Regions from separate parts of the Bacillus sp. JJ664 genome, predicted to be linked through region 2. Evidence: predicted binding sites of a transcription regulator. Region 2 holds the regulator's gene; each other region holds the start of a gene.

Region 1 (4,253 bases), on a different contig from region 2:
GTACTGATTATAAATGTCTTATTTTCCTCTTCACAAATTGCCAAAGTCTTTGCAAATACTACTTTATCCATTGAATCATTATGCAAAATATTGGCTTCATTGTCATAAATTTGAGATCCATTTAAACAAACAATTGGACAAGTTAAACCTGCTTCATCTAAAGTTTCTTTTGCACTTTCGTACATTCTACCTGTAGAAATGACAACATGGATTCCTTCCTTTTGTGCAGCTCGAATGCTTTCTACGTTTTCCTTTGGTATTCCATTCTGACCATTTACAAGCGTGCCATCCATATCAATTGCAATCAATGCCATGTCGTTCGCTCCTTTTCTACTATTCTATTACTATCTTAAGCCTAAGTATTCACTAATTACTAGTAAAAACATATTTATTCATCCATTCTTTCTTATTATAACGCATAAAAAAACCTCCTGCATTTACGAGGAGGTTTCAGACTGTCTTGTTGCTTCCAATTTTTATATTTTCATTTCAGTTTTTGAAGCATCTTTAACTTTTCCGGACGTTTCATTTTTTCAGAGATCAATATCGATTACTTCTTTACCAATAAGGCGCGCACTTTGTACTGCCACAACAGTTCCACCAGATGAGGTAAAGACATTATTTGCTACAATTTTATCCATTACTTGCTTAACTAATGCTGGATTAACTGGAATCGTAGGATTATCGACAGTTAGTGTCACAATTTTCTCTTGTTCATTTAAAAATTTTAATTCTAATGTTTGGATCATCTTCCATCTCCCCTTTTCTATATATTGTTTAAAAGCACTCCGTTACTTAATACTTCTAAATCTGCAATAGGTAAATCTTGAAGTGATGCCAGTGCATTACCAATCAGGATTAGCTTCTCTAAATCCACACCGACCTTCACATTTTTGTATACCTTTTTCTTGATGATGTTTTTCCCCTCTGCATCTTTTCCTGCATGTAAATTTACATACAATGTTAGTTGTTGAGTAGCGATTTGCGCCATTTTCAACTCCCCCTTTCGTTGTATATATAAAAATAAGGGAGTTATTTTTCGCTAACGCAACAATATTTATAATTTGGGTCTTCACGTTCCAATCTTTACATCAACAATATCACTTAATATTAGCTCCATATAACCTGCTTGTTCTTCGTATATAGATAGTCTATTTTGGTGTAAATTAATTTTCCCTACTTTTCCACTCACGCTATGATGATGGTGATCTTTATAATACGTAATCTGTACATTTTCATCTTCAAAAACTGCTTGCTGAAGATGGCGATTCATCTCTTCTAATAACTGCTCATCCACATCTCTTTGCTGTTCATAGTTTTGTGACACCTTCCAGTCGCGAAGCATCTTTACATGTTCAGGTAACATCATTGACGTCCATTTGATTGTACCTCGGTCACGAATCATTTCAATCTTCTCCTTTTATCTATCATTCTTAGTAGTGTTTCGGTAACACACCTTCTACTTCTCGATAATCGTTAATCGTTCTAGTCGGTTACAGTCCAAGTAACGAGCAGAGGCATTTGGTCTTACGCTGTCGGAGCTAAACAGTCGGCTCCACTTTTCTCTCTGTCTAGTTCCGGCAAATTGCCCCTCGAGGTCATAAGTCGAATAACATTGAAAGTTAAAAAGCAACTTTCATTGTTCTCCGCCTTACGCTTGTCGGGGCAGGGCTATTTGCCTCCACTTTTCTTGTTACCCTTTATGTCCTCCTACTAGTTTGCTTCTTGCGAGTGCGGTGCCGCCTTCTGCGTAGGAGACTGCCCATAGAAGTGCATTGGAGCCGTATTTTTTTCTTACTGCATCCATCACGTAGCCTAGATTTCGTTTTTGGGGCTTTTTCTGATCAAATAAATTTAGTTGCATCAATTCATCACTGACAATATTGGAAAGCGTAATGAGTACTTGTCGCACAGTTTTTCCTTCGTAATATTGATCAAAAAGCTTCATGCAAACTTCATACAAGTCCGATGTGATATTTGTTGGTTCATCCATTGTAAATGCATGAGAGAATCCCCCTCCAAACTCCTCGCGACTATATCCGATTCCTAGTGTAATTGTTCTGCCTGCCTTTTTGGCATTTCGAGTACGACGTGCTACTTCTTCACACATTTCACGAATAACAAATTTAATTTCTTCTACTTTTGTATAGTCTCTCATTAATATTTGGCTTTTTCCGAAACTAATCTGCCCATTCATAATTGGCGCACCAAGCTCAGAGAGATCCACTCCCCATGCATGATGGTATAGTTGGTTTCCCATCACACCAAACTTCTTTTCAAGCAAGTGAAGTGGGTATTTTGCTAGCTGTCCTACTGTAAAAATGCCCATTGAATTAAGGGTGCGTTCAATTCTTCGACCAATCCCCCACATTTCACTAAGCGGACTAACCTCCCATAGCTTTTTTTCTACATCTTCATATGTCCACTCTGCAATGCCTTTCTTTTTCCCCTCTAAGTCCAGACAGAGCTTTGACATTAACATGTTAGGGCCAATCCCAATTGAACATGGCAATTTAAAACGAGCTAAAATGTCAGCTTGAATTTTTCCAGCAATTTCCCATGCGTCGCCCCATAATTTCTTCACGCCATCAACCTTTAAAAAACATTCGTCAACACTATATACATGTAAATCCTCTAATGGCACATATTCATTTAATAACTTCACAATGTTTGTTGATATTTCCAAATACTTTGCCATTGATGGATTAACAATTTTAATCCGTGGATCTTTTGGAATTTCAAACACTCGTGAACCTGTTTTAATACCAAACTCTTTTTTTAATTGTGGTGAAGCCGCTAGTACGATACTTCCTTCTCTTTCAACATCTCCAACAACTGCTAAGTAACATGTTAATGGATCTAATTCGAGCATGACCGCAGAACAACTTGCATAAAAGCTTTTCATATCGATGCATAATATACGATGATGTGGTAACTCTTCATAACAAACGCTCATACATATCACTCCCAATTCTTCCAAAAAATAGCAGAACCTATGTTCTTATTTTTATTATAAACATATATTAAACGAATATACGTTCTATTTCAATTAATTTTTTCGCTATGAAGTAATGAAAAATTTGGATATACTTAAACTAACTCGAGGGGGAGGAACGATGTAAGTGGATGGACAGTTTGTAAAGCTAATGATCAAGCGAGCATTAACGCAATATGGGGGAGAACATGAAGAGTGGATTACAAATGATATGCTGGATGAACTGTACAAACAAATTTTAGTCGAGCAAGAAAAAAGCGAACGTTCGTTACATGAATTAGTACAAGATATTGTTTACGAATACGTAACAAATTATGCCTAACATCCGAGCTTAAAAATAGAAAAACCCGAGATAGAACAATTCGTTCCTCTCGGGTTTATTAGTATGTAAATGATACTTCGCTTGTGATTCCTTCATCTTCATTAAAATGAATGATAATTTCCATTGAGTGAGAAGAAAATCGATGTACTTCATCAAGAAAAAAACCGATGGCATCTGACATTTGTTGTTCACCGTAATTGAAGCTACGGTTATACATTTTAACTAGACAACTTACTCCTTCTTCTTCATTGAACAAAAATTCAATTTGCACTTCTTCCGGGTGAATACGTTCTAAATCGGCAACAAATACACAAATTGCATTTGCCACGTCTTGTTCATTTAGATAGATTTTCATCAGTCACCTCAGTTCATTAATAATGATCTCTATTTCCTCTACGAAAGATTTTTTTAACAAACCATATAATGGCAACGATGATTAAAATATCAAATAAAAGACTAAAAAATGAAAATCCAAATTGTTGTCCGCCGTAATAACCACCAAAGGGATGCATCATCGAACCAAATAGCGATCCAATTCCAAAAGCACCAGCATATCCTAAAAAGTTTCTACCAGTACTTCTAGGTGTACGATAACTAGATCTAGGAGCAGTTGGACGATAGCTTCTATTTGAGCGATAGGATCTTCTTGCTGCATATTGCATTGATGATTGCTTACTAGAGAAACTCGTTTTTGCAGAAACTTTCACAGTTTGCAGATTGTGAAAATGAGTGTTTGCATTAACTGGAACTGAAAAAGTTAAAATCAGAACGATAGTAAACGCAAAATACCAAAGATTTGTTTTCTTCAAATTAAGCCCCTTCTTTCATTATCAACATCCTTTTTAGTATGGATGTTTTCAATAAAAAAATGTAAGAAAGAAGAAACTACAGCCACTTTATACTCTGTTTTGTAAACAGTTGGTCAGCTAGAAGATG
Region 2 (4,253 bases):
TTTTATTCTATTAATCTATGTGAAATGAATAGAATGTATAAAAACTCCAATCATATTTGGGGAGGAGAGGGCTAGGTTATGGATTTTAAAAAGGAATTCATTTTAAAAACAAAAGAAATTTATAAAGAGACAGTTTCAGAGAATCATGCCTATGGTAAACTTTGTAATAAATTTGAATCATATTTTACTGATTTGAAAGAGTCTTTAAAAAAAGAAATAGAAGCAGCTAATGGTGAGTTAGATATAATGATTGATGAATTTGCGAATACAAAAGTAGTATTTTTCAATAGAGAGTTGGAAATTAAAATTGATGAACCATTAATTGAAGTTCTTGTTAAATATTATGATGAAATTTCGAATGAGAATATAGAAAAAACGATTGATCTAATTGAATATAAAGATGGTGCATATAATAGTCAGGTGTTTCAATCACCAATTACCAGAAGTATTATTGATAATTATTTAGCAGTAGCTTTCAGGGAAGACTTAGAAAAAAATGTATCCAAAAAGGAGTATTAGTAAGGGAAGTTAAAAGTAAATTATAACAATTGAAAATCAAAACAAAGAGCCTGGATCGCCAAGCTCTTATTTTTTTGATGTTGTTTAAAGTTTCTTTACGTTAAACCTTAAGACTGTTTTCAGTTTTTCAGGAGGCGTTTTTCGAGCGTCAGAAATATAGATTTCTTTATGTGTTTTTTCAAGTCTTTCTAAGTTGTTTTGAGAACAAAAGTGTTCCATTAAAGCAAAAGTTACCGGTTCAAGATCATAACTTCCATTATGCATAGCTTGGACACATAGACCTTCTGTTATTGTTTGAAAACCTATTTTATCTATATCAAGTTGGCTCTTTTTTTCTTTGACACTATTAACTGCAATCTCAAAAACTTCTTCTGTTACAAAATCGGGTTGTCGGATCATCAATTTGTAAACGAGATGGTCTTTATTTAAATAATCCAATTTTCTTCCTTCTTCATCTAAATCCCAGAATCCTTCTAATGGAAATACTGTATATTCATAATAACCATTGGGCGTAATACCTTTTTTGGGCATCATTCTAACGGCATAAGATAATGAATACAAAGCTTCAATACACTCTGTGAATTGTTCAGAATTCGGATTACCTGTTCCGTTAATTGTGAAATATTTCATTGCTGGTAAATCAATAACTACAGGATTATTTTTAGGTAGATAAACTTCTTTTAAATGTTTTCTCCATTCAAACTTACTCATTATTAACCCCTTACTATGAATAATTTGATTTTATGTGAAGGCAGTTTTTTTTTTAACGATGTAATCAACTTTTGTCTTTAAAATCCAAGAAGAAACAGTCTTTTAGAAAAGTGCCTATATGAATTATGTAAAGATAATAAAGAGGCAATCACAGATTATGTCATTGCCTCAAAATTCATTAATGATATGTACGGTATACGCCAATAACTTTACCTAAAATAGAAACTTGCTTTAGTAAAATAGGAAGTAGAGCGTCGTTTTCTGGTTGTAGTCTGAAATGATCACTTTCTTTATAGAAGCGTTTAACGGTTGCCTCGCTATCTTCAGTCATAGCTACAACAATTTCTCCATTTTCAGCTGTAAATTGTTTTTTTACAATTACTAGATCACCATTTAAAATTCCTGCATTCATCATACTGTCACCTTCAACACGAAGCATAAAGACTTGTTCATTTGCAGGTGCTACACTAGTTGGTAAAGGAAAATATTCTTCAACATTCTCTACTGCTGTAATAGGGATACCGGCAGTAACTTTCCCAATCACAGGAATATTCATGATGTCTCTGTATATTTCACTGTAAACAGCTTGAGCTTCATTTACAACTGGGCTACTGTCTCCAAGAATTTCAATAGCACGTGGCTTAGTTGGATCTCGGCGAATAAATCCCTTTTGTTCTAATCTTTCTAAATGGCCATGAACAGTAGAACTAGAAGCTAGTCCAACAGCTTCAGCAATTTCTCGAACTGAAGGCGGATAACCTTTAACTTTTACTTCATCCTTAATATACGCTAGAATTTCTGCTTGTCTTTTAGATAACTTATTCACGTAAATTTCCCCCTTACCTGTAAAGTAGATAATACGTTCCTCTTTATTTTTTTAATTATATCATGATAGGATAATATATACAAACGTTAGTTCGTTTTTTTCAAAAAGTAGTTTTCATGTTCGTATGGGGGATCAACTAATGAATGCAATTATCTATGCAAGAGTAAGTACAACTAAGGATTCACAAGAAACATCACTGCAAAGACAAGTAGTTGAGCTGTCTGAACTAAGTGAGCGGATGGGAATGTGTATTCTTAAAACAATAAGCGAACAAGCAAGCGGTTATGTCGTTGAAAGAGATGGTTTAATAGAATTATTTGAATCCATTAAAGAAAATAAAGTAGAAGCTTTATTAATTCAAGATGAAACTCGCCTTGGTCGTGGGCATGCTAGAATAGCCATTTTACATTTCTTAAAAAAAGAGGGGATTAAACTTTTTACATCATCTCAAAATGGCGAATTTCTATTAAGTGAAAGTGATGAAATGGTTCTTGAAATTTTAAGTATAGTGGAAGAATATCAAAGAAAAATACATAATATGAAAATTAAAAGAGGGATGAGAAAAGCTGTTGAAAATGGTTATAAACCTGAAAGAAACCTAGAGGGTAGTGTAAATGGTGGTGGACGAGAGAAAAAAGAATTGCCAATTACTGAAATCGTTCGTTTACGTCAAAATAATTTAACATTTGAGGAAATTGCAGCTACTTTAAGAGGATTTGGTTATGATGTTTCTAAAGCAACGGTTAATAGAAGATATAATGAGTACATTGGTGAAATCTCAAAGATTGAAAGCTAAGCAATTTTAATGTAATATATGATAATTGAATCGTATCATTCAATGAGAGGAGAAGGTAAGATGGTTTCACCTAAAACTTTAAATAGGATCAATGAATTATCAAAAAAATCTAAAGCTGGAGGATTAACTCCGGATGAAAAAATAGAGCAAGAAAAATTAAGAAAAGAATATTTAGCTGATTTTCGTTCTCGTATGGTAGATGAATTAACTTCTATTAAAATAGTAGATGAGAAAGGTAACGATATTACACCTGCAAAGTTAAAAATTGCAAAAGCAATTCGAAAAAGAAATTTACACTAAGCGGAAATATTTATTTCTGCTTTTTTTCTATTTTATGACAAGAAGTTCTAAAAATTGTTAAAACTAAATGATAGTTATTGTAATAAATCATACGAAACTATATGATAATATTTATGAATAAGCTAAAGGAGCGAAATTTATGTCTACTAATATTGAACAATTAGCAATTAATACGATTCGTACTTTATCAATTGATGCGATCGAAAAATCAAACTCAGGTCACCCTGGAATGCCTATGGGTGCAGCACCAATGGCATATGCATTATTTGCAAAGTTTATGAATCACAATCCAAAAAATGCAAAATGGTTTAACAGAGACCGATTTGTGTTATCAGCAGGTCACGGTTCAATGTTACTATATAGCATGCTTCATTTATCAGGTTATGAAGTTTCAATCGAAGATATTAAAAACTTCCGCCAGTGGGGTAGTAACACGCCAGGTCATCCAGAATTTGGACATACTCATGGTGTAGAAGCAACAACTGGACCATTAGGACAAGGTATTTCAATGGCAGTTGGTATTGCATTAGCAGAACGTCATTTAGCAGGTACTTATAATAAAGAAGATTTAAATGTTGTAGATCATTTTACATATACAATTTGTGGTGATGGAGATTTAATGGAAGGTGTTTCAGCTGAAGCAGCTTCATTAGCTGGTCACTTAGGATTAGGAAGATTAGTCGTTCTTTACGATTCAAACGATATTTCTTTAGATGGCGAATTAAATCGCTCTTTCTCTGAAAGTGTGGAAGATCGTTATAAAGCATATGGCTGGCAAGTGATTCGTGTAGAAGATGGAAACAATTTAGATGAAATTAATGCTGCTGTTAAAAAAGCACAGCAAGAATTATCTCGTCCAACTTTAATTGAAGTTAAAACGACGATCGGTTATGGTTCTCCTAATAAATCGGGTAAATCTAAATCTCACGGTGAGCCACTAGGTAAAGAAGAAACACTTTTAACAAAGCAAGCTTATGCATGGGGATATGAAAATGCATTCCATGTGCCAGAAGAGGTTTATGCTCACTTTAATAATGTAATAGTTGAAGCTGGTGCGAAAAAAGAAGCAGAATGGAACGCAACTTTTGCTAAATACGAAGA
Region 3 (4,253 bases), on a different contig from region 2:
TAATCCTGCGCGTTTAGCTAACTTTACATCTTCGCCAAGCTCAGCTGCCATTAGACCCGCTAGATTTGCTACTTCCATTGAGTGTTTTAACACATTTTGACCATAACTAGTTCTAAATTTCAGACGACCTAATATTTTAATTAAGTCTGGGTGAATTCCATGAACGCCAACCTCAAAAGTAGTTTGTTCACCGACTTCACGTATGTACTCATCTACTTCACGTCTTGATTTTTCAACCATTTCTTCAATTCTAGCTGGATGGATTCGACCATCTTGTACTAACTTATCTAATGCAATTCTCGCAGTTTCACGACGAATTGGATCAAAACCTGATAAAATAACAGCTTCAGGCGTATCATCAATAATTAAATCAATACCTGTTAATGTTTCTAAAGTACGTATGTTTCGACCTTCTCGACCGATAATACGGCCTTTCATTTCATCATTTGGAAGATTTACAACAGATACTGTTGTCTCAGCAACATGATCTGCAGCACAACGCTGGATTGCTAATGATAAGATATCCTTAGCTTTCTTATCAGCCTCTTCTTTTGCACGAGCTTCTGTTTCTTTTACTAAAATTGCTGTTTCATGGGATAGCTCATTTTCGACTTTAGAAAGAATTAACTGTCTTGCTTCTTCACGATTTAAGCTAGAAATACGTTCTAACTCTTCTTGCTGAGCAGCAATTAATGCCTCTATCTTGCTTTCCAGTTCTTCTATCTGCTGTTGTTTTAAAACAAGAGAATCCTCTTTTCTTTCAAGTAAAGACTCACGTTTAGCAAGTCCATCATCTTTACGGTCAAGATTCTCTTCTTTTTGCATCAAACGATTTTCTTGCTTTTGTATTTCACTACGACGATCTCGAATTTCGTTTTCTGCATCTGTACGAATTGTGTAAATTTCGTCCTTTGCTTCTAACAAAGCTTCTTTTTTAATTGATTCTGAATCACGTTTAGCATCTTCAATAATTTGATTTGCATGATTAGTTGCGCCATTAATTTTAGCTTCTGCAATGGACTTACGAACAAAAAATCCAACAACGTAACCGACTCCGAAAGTGGCAAGCAATACGAAGATGATCCAAATTATATCTTGTGCACCCATGATTTCACCTCCTCTTGCTATTTAATTAGTTTCATTTTTGTCGGCTTGTATATTGTATTAATAAATTGCATCAACATACAGCACATTAAAATTCAATTTTCATTTCAAAGTAATATTTTTTTAGAATATACACTTAAATATTAAATCTCTTACCAAATGATGTCAAGCCTTGTAACCTGCTTACTTGCTTGATTTATCAATATTTATTACATTTTTACTAGATTTCATACATAGAATGTAAAATTTTATACTATAAAAGAAAAATATATTGAAAAATACTCGTCTTTATTTATTCAATTTTATTTATAAATCTATCCTAAAATTTGATAGTTTGAGTTCAATAAATTCTTTTATCGAGTCTTCTATTCTGAATTACGGACTTTAAAATCAAATGATCTACTTAGTTTCAATTCCAAATGCAATTATTCTTAACTATTAAAAAAAGCGAGTGCTGATTGGTAGCACCCGCTTTTTACTAAATAAAGCTATTAACTATTTAGATAAACAATTACTAAGTAGTTAATTCATCATTTCAAAAGCTTACTCCTCTAATAAAGAAAATTGATCTTCATCTTCATCAGGTACAGTTACAGTCTTATCTAAACTATAGTGCTCACGAATAGATGCTTTAACAGTATCACGTATATCTTTATTTTCTTTTAAGAATTGCTTAGCATTTTCACGACCTTGTCCAAGACGCTCTTCATTGTATGAATACCAAGCACCGCTCTTAAGAACGATATCTAAATCAGAACCAATATCTAGGATTTCTCCTTCTTTAGAGATTCCTTCTCCGTACATAATATCCACTTCTGCTTGTCTGAACGGAGGCGCTACTTTATTTTTAACAACTTTAATCTTCGTTTTATTACCAACAATATCATTACCTTGTTTTAATTGTTCAGCACGACGCACTTCTAAACGTACAGATGAATAGAATTTTAACGCACGTCCACCTGGTGTTGTTTCAGGGTTACCAAACATTACCCCTACTTTTTCACGAATTTGGTTAATAAAGATTGTAATTGTTTTTGATTTATTGATTGCACCAGAAAGCTTACGTAATGCTTGTGACATTAATCGAGCTTGTAAACCAACGTGAGCATCTCCCATATCTCCTTCAATTTCGGCTTTTGGAACTAAAGCTGCAACTGAATCGACAACAATAATATCAATTGCACCACTTCGAACTAATGCTTCTGCAATTTCAAGTGCTTGTTCCCCTGTATCCGGTTGAGATAATAATAATTCATCGATATTTACGCCTAACTTTTGAGCATAAATAGGATCTAATGCATGCTCAGCATCAATAAACGCTGCTTGTCCACCTTGAGCTTGAACCTCTGCAATAGCATGTAGTGCTACAGTTGTTTTACCTGAACTCTCAGGTCCATAAACTTCGACAATACGGCCTCTTGGATAACCACCTACACCTAATGCTATATCTAGCGCTAACGATCCACTAGAAATAGTTGAAATCTGGCGATCAGTTTGCTCACCAAGCTTCATAATTGAACCTTTACCAAATTGTTTTTCTATTTGTTTTAAAGCCATTTCTAAAGCAGCTTGACGATCACTCATTTATTTTCCTCCTCAAATTACAATCCATTTATATATCTTATATTTACATCATAACTGTTTTTTGTTCGTTTGCCAACAAAAAAATAGAACGTTTATTCGATATTTTTTGTATTCAAAGTAGAATTCCCCAGAATAGAAACGTTTGTTTCGTATTTTATCCTCTATAAAACTAAAAAACTATTAAATTAAGTATATGAAAATTAAAAAACTCGGTAATTTAACCGAGCTTTCTAATTATAAAATATGAAGTTATAATTTATAAGTCTTGACTTTCATTAATTAATTTCACTAATAGACTTGCTCCGTTTTTCACGCTAGAAAGCCTAATTTGTTCTCTACTTCCGCTAAATTGGAATTCTTTAACAACAGCTGGAGATTCACCAATTTTAATACCGATAAAAACCTTACCTACAGGTACTTCCTCAGTTGCAATTGGTCCAGCTTCTCCCGTAAAGCTAATTGAGACATCACTCCGTGTGATTCTTTGAATGTTTTCAACTAACGACTTAGCACACTCAATACTCACAGCGCCTTCTTTTTCAAGTAATTCTTTTGGAACATTTAATAGATTTTGTTTCACTTCATTTGAATAACAAACAATACTTCCTTTAAAGATCGACGAATTACCAGGAATATCTGTCACTCGTTTACTAAATAATCCACCTGTTAAGCTTTCAGCAGCTGATAATGATAGATTGTGTTCTTTTAAATTTTTTGAAAGTACGCTGAACAAATTATCGCCATTTGAGCCATATATATATTGTCCTACACGCTCTCGGATTTGATGTTCAGCTTGCGCAATTAATTTATTAGCAGTTACTTCATTCTCAGCACTTGCAGTAACTCTAAGCATAACCTCACCTTCACTCGCTAAGGGAGCAATGGTTGGGTTCGACTGATTTTCAAGTAAATCGATAATCTTCGTTTCTAAAATAGACTCGCCAATTCCAAAAAACTTAAGTTCCTTTGATACAATTGTGCTTGTTTCCTTACCTTTTAAGAAATAAGGAATTAATTCATTTTCTACCATTGGAATCATTTCTTTTGGGGGACCTGGTAACAATACAAATTGTTTATTTTCACCTTCGTAAACCATCCCTGGAGCCATTCCATTATGATTGATTAAAACATGTGCGTCATGAATAACTAAAGCTTGTTTTTTATTATTCTCAGTCATCGGTCGGTTAACTTTTAAGAAATATTGTTCGATAAATTGTAATGAAGGTTCATGAATGACCAATGTTTCATTTAAAAATTCAGCGACAACTTCTTTTGTTAAATCATCTTTAGTTGGTCCAAGCCCACCTGTTAATATGATTAGATCGCTGCGTGTTGTGGCAACCTCTAATACATGCTTCAATCGTTCTGCATTATCTCCTACAACAGTTTGGAAATGATGGTGATAACCAAGTGTAGACAAGTGTTTAGCTAAAAATTGAGCATTGGTATTCGCAATTTGACCTAATAGAAGTTCGGTTCCAACCGCAATAATTTCAGCCTTTTTCATATCATTTCCTCCCATTAATACAAGTTACATTGATTTAATAAGAACTTCTCTATTTTTA

What was found. The regulator LexA, encoded in region 2, represses DNA repair genes until DNA is damaged. The targets are predictions, from matches to a motif close to CGAACATATGTTCG.
Region 1: a site for LexA is predicted at 3,029-3,042, ahead of V7056_RS06225 (Y-family DNA polymerase). Genes of this name have one in related genera too.
Region 3: a site for LexA is predicted at 2,774-2,787, ahead of recA (recombinase RecA). Genes of this name have one in related genera too.

The regions. Positions count from the first base shown of each region.
Region 1 covers NZ_JBALMS010000037.1:10,245-14,497, forward strand. The annotation lists gene V7056_RS06205 (Cof-type HAD-IIB family hydrolase) at 1-314, opposite strand, end outside; gene V7056_RS06210 (DUF2922 domain-containing protein) at 534-749, opposite strand; gene V7056_RS06215 (DUF1659 domain-containing protein) at 767-991, opposite strand; gene V7056_RS06220 (YolD-like family protein) at 1,073-1,405, opposite strand; gene V7056_RS06225 (Y-family DNA polymerase) at 1,694-2,956, opposite strand; gene V7056_RS06230 (YqzH family protein) at 3,123-3,317, shown strand; gene V7056_RS06235 (DUF2653 family protein) at 3,376-3,672, opposite strand; gene V7056_RS06240 (hypothetical protein) at 3,689-4,126, opposite strand; gene V7056_RS06245 (metal-dependent hydrolase) at 4,203-4,253, opposite strand, start outside.
Region 2 covers NZ_JBALMS010000043.1:3,151-7,403, reverse strand. The annotation lists gene V7056_RS07540 (hypothetical protein) at 79-519, shown strand; gene V7056_RS07535 (GyrI-like domain-containing protein) at 604-1,230, opposite strand; gene lexA (transcriptional repressor LexA) at 1,409-2,056, opposite strand; gene V7056_RS07525 (YneB family resolvase-like protein) at 2,196-2,852, shown strand; gene V7056_RS07520 (DUF896 domain-containing protein) at 2,913-3,152, shown strand; gene tkt (transketolase) at 3,292-4,253, shown strand, end outside.
Region 3 covers NZ_JBALMS010000025.1:6,207-10,459, forward strand. The annotation lists gene rny (ribonuclease Y) at 1-1,107, opposite strand, end outside; gene recA (recombinase RecA) at 1,648-2,688, opposite strand; gene V7056_RS03685 (competence/damage-inducible protein A) at 2,945-4,195, opposite strand; gene pgsA (CDP-diacylglycerol--glycerol-3-phosphate 3-phosphatidyltransferase) at 4,220-4,253, opposite strand, start outside.